2 regions of the Allobosea sp. P4_H5 genome follow, and region 1 is predicted to be linked to the other one. Evidence: predicted binding sites of a transcription regulator. Region 1 holds the regulator's gene; the other holds the start of a gene.
The links. Region 1 encodes PhoB, which activates phosphate uptake and scavenging genes when phosphate is short. Its sites were predicted from a motif close to TGTCATNNANCTGTCAT; they were not measured.
Positions count from the first base shown of each region.

Region 2: phnD (phosphate/phosphite/phosphonate ABC transporter substrate-binding protein) is a predicted target of PhoB. The motif match lies at 1,083-1,099, and genes of this name have one in related genera.

Region 1 covers NZ_JBFUKM010000013.1:172,062-175,443, forward strand. Annotated here, with positions in the region: gene AC1DS0_RS24730 (GcrA family cell cycle regulator) at 1-506, shown strand, start outside; gene AC1DS0_RS24735 (hypothetical protein) at 582-899, opposite strand; gene AC1DS0_RS24740 (NUDIX hydrolase) at 973-1,314, shown strand; gene AC1DS0_RS24745 (YnfA family protein) at 1,407-1,727, shown strand; gene phoB (phosphate regulon transcriptional regulator PhoB) at 1,737-2,435, opposite strand; gene phoU (phosphate signaling complex protein PhoU) at 2,464-3,186, opposite strand; gene pstB (phosphate ABC transporter ATP-binding protein PstB) at 3,224-3,382, opposite strand, start outside.
Region 2 covers NZ_JBFUKM010000001.1:100,284-103,665, reverse strand. Annotated here, with positions in the region: gene AC1DS0_RS00505 (TIGR01459 family HAD-type hydrolase) at 121-951, opposite strand; gene phnD (phosphate/phosphite/phosphonate ABC transporter substrate-binding protein) at 1,149-2,201, shown strand; gene phnC (phosphonate ABC transporter ATP-binding protein) at 2,223-3,014, shown strand; gene phnE (phosphonate ABC transporter, permease protein PhnE) at 3,011-3,382, shown strand, end outside.

The DNA of each region.
Region 1 (3,382 bases):
TCAAGAAGCTCTGGAATGACGGCCTGAGCGCGAGCCAGATCGCCGCCGAGCTCGGCAGCGTCACGCGTAACGCCGTCATCGGGAAGGTTCATCGTCTCGGCCTGTCCGGCCGGGCCAAGAGCCCGGGCTCGGCCACGCCGCGCCCGCGCAAGCCGGCGGCCCGCCCGCCGAGCCATCCGGCCGGCCATCAGAACGGTGGCGCCGGGCTGACCCGCGGCAACACCGCGCTGGCTCCGCAGTTCGCGCCCGAGATCGCGGCCGAAGCACAGGTCGAACGCGCTCCCGCGCCGGCCGAGGACGTGGTCGTGCCGTTCTCCGAGCGGGTCACGATCATGGATCTGCGCGAATATATGTGCCGCTGGCCGATGGGCGACCCGACCACGCCGGAGTTCCGCTTCTGCGGCGGCCGCAGCGCGACCGGCATGCCCTATTGCGCCTATCACGCCCGGATCGCCTACCAGCCGGCAGCCGACCGGCGCCGCGACCGCAAGCCCATCCGCGCCTGAGCGCTCGGAACCGAGTGGCACGAACATGAAAGCCGGCCGAAAGGCCGGCTTTTCGTTGTCGAGGCCGTTCCTGTGTCAGAGCAGGAAGTGAAAGCCGAAGCCCAGGATGACGAAGCCGGCAGCGATGACCTGCGCCACGAAGAGCGGCTGCAGACGCGAGGCCTTCTCAGCTTGATCAGCGGCCTTCTCGGCCCGCGACATGTGGTCCCTGGCCTTGAACTGCAGGGGACCGCCATCCCGTTCCAGATCCATCCGCACCGCGATGAAGCCGATCACCAGGCCGAGTATGCCGAGACCGAAGAAGCCGACCAGGCGGAGCGCGCCATAGCCGACGCCGATCAACAGCGCGGCGAGAAAGGGAAAGGCGATATAGTCCCATTTGGTGAAACGCATGAAAGGCAGTCTGCGGGAACCGTACATCGTCGTCCAGCCGATGCACCCGAACGCCAAACGGCAAGGAGAGAGCATGGGTCCTGTCGAATATGCCTGCGCGCTGCCGATCCGGGATGGGCGGCTCCTGTTGGGCCTGCGGGCTCCGCACCGCCGGAACCGCCCCTCCTGCTGGGATACGATCGGCGGCCATGTCGAGCCAAGCGAGGCCGTCGAGGCCGCCCTCGTCCGCGAGTTGCAGGAAGAGCTCGGCGTCACGACGACGGTCTTCCGCCGTTTCGAAACGATCGAGACGACCGAGACGGATGGCGTCACGCCCGCACTCTGGCATCTGTTCGCGGTCACCGAATGGACTGGCGGCGACCCCAAGATCAGCAATGACGAGCATAGCGAGATCCGCTGGTTCAACTTCGATTAGGCCCGATCGCTGACCCCGCTGGCATCGGAGGCGTATCGCCCGGTCTTCGCCCGGCTGGCCGCGGCGTTCGGGCCGGAACCGTAGGCATCGGCATGGCGACGTTCGCGATCTATGCGGGCGCGGCGCTGGCGGAGATCGCCGGCTGCTTCGCCTTCTGGGCCTGGCTCAAGCTCGGCAAGTCGGTCTGGTGGCTGCTGCCAGGCCTGGTATCGCTCGCGGCTTTCGCCTGGTTGCTGGCCCTGCTCGACAGTCCAGCCGCCGGACGCGCCTTCGCCGCCTATGGCGGCGTCTATATCGTGGCGTCGCTGGCCTGGATGGCGCTGGTCGAGAAGGTCGCGCCGGATCGCTACGATCTGGCGGGCGCCGCGCTCTGTCTCGCCGGCGCCGCGATGATCGTCGCCGCGCCGCGCTGACAGAAGCGCTCAACTTCGCGCAAATGTCTCGTCGAAGGCATAACCGGCGCCGCGCACCGTACGCAGCGGGTCCTTGGCATTGGCGGGCGTGATCGCCTTACGCAGGCGCCCGACATGGACGTCGACAGTGCGCTCGTCGATATAGACGTCGCGGCCCCAGACGGCGTCGAGCAATTGCGCCCGGGAATAGACCCGGCCCGGCGCCTGCATCAGGAATTCGAGCAGGCGGAACTCGGTCGGCCCGAGATGCAGCTCGGCCCCGGCACGGCGGACACGGCGGGTGGTGCGGTCGAGCTCGAGATCGCCGGCAGCGAGCAAGCCGGCAACGTGGCCGGGCTTGGCACGGCGCAGCAGTGCCTGGATGCGGGCGATCAGTTCGGGCAGCGAGAACGGCTTGACGACATAGTCGTCGGCGCCGGTGGCAAGGCCACGCACGCGCTCGGTCTCCTCGCCGCGGGCCGTCAGCATGATGATCGGCACGCGCTCGGTGTCGCGGCGCGTGCGCAGGCGCCGGCAAAGCTCGATGCCGGAGAGGCCCGGCAGCATCCAGTCGAGCAGGACGAGGTCCGGCGTATGGTCGCGCAGATGCAGTTCGGCGTCGTCGCCGCGCGCCACGCTGTCGACCTCGAAGCCTTCGGCCTCGAGGTTGTAGCGCAGCAGCAGGGTGAGCGGCTCCTCGTCCTCGACGATCAGGATGCGTGCGGGCATGTCAGCGTCCGTTCAAGCGCCCGCCGGTTCAGCCATTGGCCGCCGGCAGGTCGACGAGGATGTTGGTGGTGTCGAGCTTCGGTCGGGTTTCGTCCATGGACTGCCCGGTGACGAGGTAGTGGATGGTCTCGGCGATGTTGGTGGTGTGGTCGCCGATGCGCTCGACATTCTTGGCGCAGAACAGGAGATGCGTGCAGAAGGTGATGTTGCGCGGATCTTCCATCATATAGGTCAGGAGCTCGCGGAACAGCGAGGTGTAGAGCGCGTCGATCTCGTCGTCGCGGCGCCAGACATCCATCGCCTTCTGCTCGTTGCTGGCGGCATAGGCGTCGAGCACGTCCTTGAGCTGGGCCTGGACCAGGCGGCTCATATGCTCGAGGCCGACGACGGCGCGATGCGGCGGCGAGAACTGGCCGGAGATCGCGACCGCGCGCTTGGCGATGTTCTTGGCGAGATCGCCGACACGCTCGATGTCGGCGGCGATGCGGATCGCCGAAATCAGCTCGCGCAAGTCGTTCGCCAGCGGCTGGCGGCGGGCGATGGTCAGCACCGCCTTTTCCTCGACCTCGCGCTGGAGATTGTCGAGGCGCTGGTCGGCGCTGATGATCTTCTGGGCGAGCGCGGTGTCGCGGCGCACCAGAGCCACGGTGGAGTCGCCGAGCATGCGCTCGGACATGCCGCCCATCTCGGCGAGGCTGCGGCGCAGCCCTTCGAGATCGGCGTCGTAGGAGCGGACGATATGGTCGGACATGGGGCGTATCCTTGGGGCTTGCCGACGCTTCGGAATGTCAACCGAAACGGCCGGTGACGTAGTCCTGCGTCTGCTTCTTATGCGGGTTCATGAAGATGGTGTTGGTGGCGTCGAACTCGATCACCTCGCCAAGGTACATGAAGGCGGTGTACTGCGAGATGCGCGCCGCCTGCTGCATGTTGTGGGTGACGATGAC
Region 2 (3,382 bases), on a different contig from region 1:
TCCGGAAAAGCGCGTCGGCCACAACGCCATCCTGACAACCGGCATCGGTTCTGGGTTCCGGGCCCTTCGCTGCGCGAAGTCCCGGAATGACGGCGTGGTTCCGCATGAAATCGGCATGCTCTAGCCGAGCAGCGGGAGCGCATAGGTCGGGCTACGTCCGGCGCGGGCAAAGAGCGCAAGACAGCTCAACGGGTCCATCACCGCGCCGTTCCAGCTGATGTCACCACGATGGATGCCGCCGCCGATGAAGACGCTGTCGATGCCAGCGCCTTGCGCACCCGCAATGTCATGCTCCAGTGAATCGCCGATCGCGACGACGCGGCTACGGTGGAGCCCGAGCTTCGCCAGGCAGGTGCGATAGATCCGCGGCTGCGGCTTGCCGTGATAGCGAACCGTGCCGCCCAGCTGCTCATAGGCACGTGCGACGAAGCCGGGCGCCTCCTGCAGACCACCATCCGGGCTGGCGCGATGCAGGTCGGGATTGGCGCAGACCAGCGGCAGCCGGCGCGCGCTGGCCGCTTCGAGCAAGTTAATCCAGCCGGCGACCGACTGCCGGGGTGGGTCCATCGTCATCAGCAGGATGAAGTCGGCCAGGATGACATCATCGACCAGGTCGAGGCCGAGCCCCTCCGCCAGGTGCGCCTCGCCCTCGCGCGCCAGCAGCAGGCAGCGGCGGCCGAGCGCGCGGTGGAACGGCTCGTCGCGCGCCGCCAATGCATCGCGGGCGTCGTCCCCGGCCGAGATGACCTCGTCATAAAGCTCGCCTGCGAAGCCCATCTTCGCCAGCAGCGCTGCGTTCTCGGCTCCGCGGCGCCCGGAATTCGAGAGGATGATCACGCGCTTGCCCGCCCGGCGCAGCATCTCCAACGCGGCCACGGCACCGGGATAGGGCCGGACGCCGTCGTGCAACACGCCCCATTGGTCGAGAAGGAAATCGTCATAGCGCGGCATCAACGCCGCCAGATTGTCCGGAAAGGTTGTGGGAGGAAGATTTTGCATCGCTTGGGTTGGTGCGCGGGTCAATCGTCGCGGTGGACAAGGCCACTATAGTCGTAAGACGAGACGTCCTGCCCGGCTGGAATATGACAGTTTTGTGTCACATACTATAGCCAGCTCATAATCAAGATCGACCGGGAGAGACGCCGACTATGACCAAGACGCTGACTTGCCTGACCGCCACGACCTCGCTGCTTCTGGGCCTCGGGCTCGCTGGCGCGGCACAGGCACAGGACGCCTGCCCCAATCGCGGCCAGCTCGACACGATGTATTGCGACGCCAACAAGGACCTGGTCGCCGACGTGCCGACCGAGGCCTCGAAGCTGAAGGACCCGTCGGCGCTGGTCTGGGCCTATACGCCGGTCGAGGACCCCGCCGTCTACGCCAACATCTTCAAGCCGCTGACCGACCATCTCGCCGCCTGCACCGGCAAGCGCATCGTCTATTATCCCGTGCAGTCGAACTCGGCCGAGATCGAGGCGATGCGCTCGGGTCGCCTGCATTTCGCCGGCTTCTCGACCGGCCCGACCGGCTTTGCCGTCAACCTCGCCGGCGCAATCCCGTTCGCCGCCAAGGGCTCGGCCGCCGGCGTGCGCGGCTACAATCTCGTCGCGGTGGTCAAGGCCTCCAGCCCCTATCAGAAGCTGTCGGACCTCAAGGACAAGAAGGTCGCTCACACCTCGCCCTCGTCCAACTCGGGCAACCTCGCCCCGCGCGTACTGTTCCCCGAATTCGGGCTCGAGGCCGACAAGGACTACAAGCCGCTGATGTCGGGCGGCCACGACAAGTCGATCCTCGGTGTCGTCTCGGGCGACTACGACATGGGCGCGGTCGCCGGCGACGTCTATGAGCGCATGATCGTGCGCGGCACGATCAAGAAGGACGATACTCGCGAGATCTATCGCAGCGCTATCTTCCCGACCTCGTCCTTCGCCTATGCGCACGATCTGAAGCCCGAGCTCGCCAAGAAGCTGACCGACTGCTTCTTCTCCTTCCGCTTCACCCCGGAAATGACCAAGGAGTTCAACGGCGACGACCGCTTTCTGCCGATCACTTACCAGAAGGACTGGGCGGTCGTGCGTGACGTCGCCGAGAAGTCGGGCACGCCCTACAACAAGTCGGCCTACGACACCGAGGCCAAGCGCGAGGCCGACGAGCTCGCCAAGAAGAAGGCGCAGCAGCCCGTGCCAGCCAAGGCTCCCTGACGCGAAAGCCATAGCAAGCTCATGAGCGCGCTTCCCGCCGCAGAGGCGCCCGGCCATGGCCGGGCGCTCGTCATCCGCAACCTCGTCAAGGAGTATCGCAAGGGCCAGCCGGTCCTGCGCGACATCTCGCTGAGCGTCACCGAGCCTGGCATCGTCGCGATCATCGGCCCCTCCGGTACCGGCAAGTCGACGCTGATCCGCTGCATCAACCGGCTGGTCGACCCGACTTCCGGCTCGATCATGCTGGGCGGAACCGACCTGGCGAAGCTGCAGGGCGAGCCTCTCAGGGCTGCGCGCCGGCGCCTCGGCATGGTCTTCCAGGAGTACAATCTGGTCGAGCGGCTGACGGTGATCGAGAACGTGCTCTGCGGCCGGCTCGGCTATGTCCCGGTCTGGCGCGCCTGGACGCGGCGCTTCCCCGAAGAAGACATCGCCCGCGCCTTCGCGCTGCTGGAATCGGTCGGCCTCGGCGACTTCGCCACCCGCCGCGCCGACCAGCTCTCCGGCGGCCAGCGCCAGCGCGTCGGCATCGCCCGCGCGGTGATGCAGGAGCCGGACCTGATCCTCGCCGACGAGCCGACCTCCTCGCTCGATCCCAAGACCTCGGTCGAGATCATGGAACTGCTCGCCAAGGTCGGCCGCGAGCGCAATATCCCGGTGCTGGTCAACATCCACAACGTGGCGCTGGCTCGCCGCTATGCGCTGCGGATGATCGGCATGTCGAAGGGCCTCGTGATCTATGACGGCCCGCCCGCCGGGCTGCAGGACAACCATCTCGCCGAGATCTATGGCGGCGAAGGCTGGATGGAATGAGCGCTCCTCCCGTCAGCGAAGGCCTCAGCCTGCGCGCCCGCGCCTTCCCGCCGAACTGGCCGCTGCGCCTCGGCGCGGTGCTGTTTGTCGCCTATGTGATCTATGCGGCGGGGATCGTCGACATCCGCTGGGAACGCTTCGTCCAGGGCCTCGGCAATGGCGCGCGCTTCCTCGGCCGCATGTTCCCGCCGAACCTGGCGCACGACAAGATGCAGCTGCTCGCGCAGGGCATGCTGGAATCGCTGCAGATCGCCATCATCGCGACCGGCGCCGGCGTGCTGCTCGCCCTGCCCGTCGGCCTCTGCGCTGCCCGCAACCTGATGCCCCTGCCGGTGACGATCCTGGCGCGCGGGCTGATCGCGCTCTGC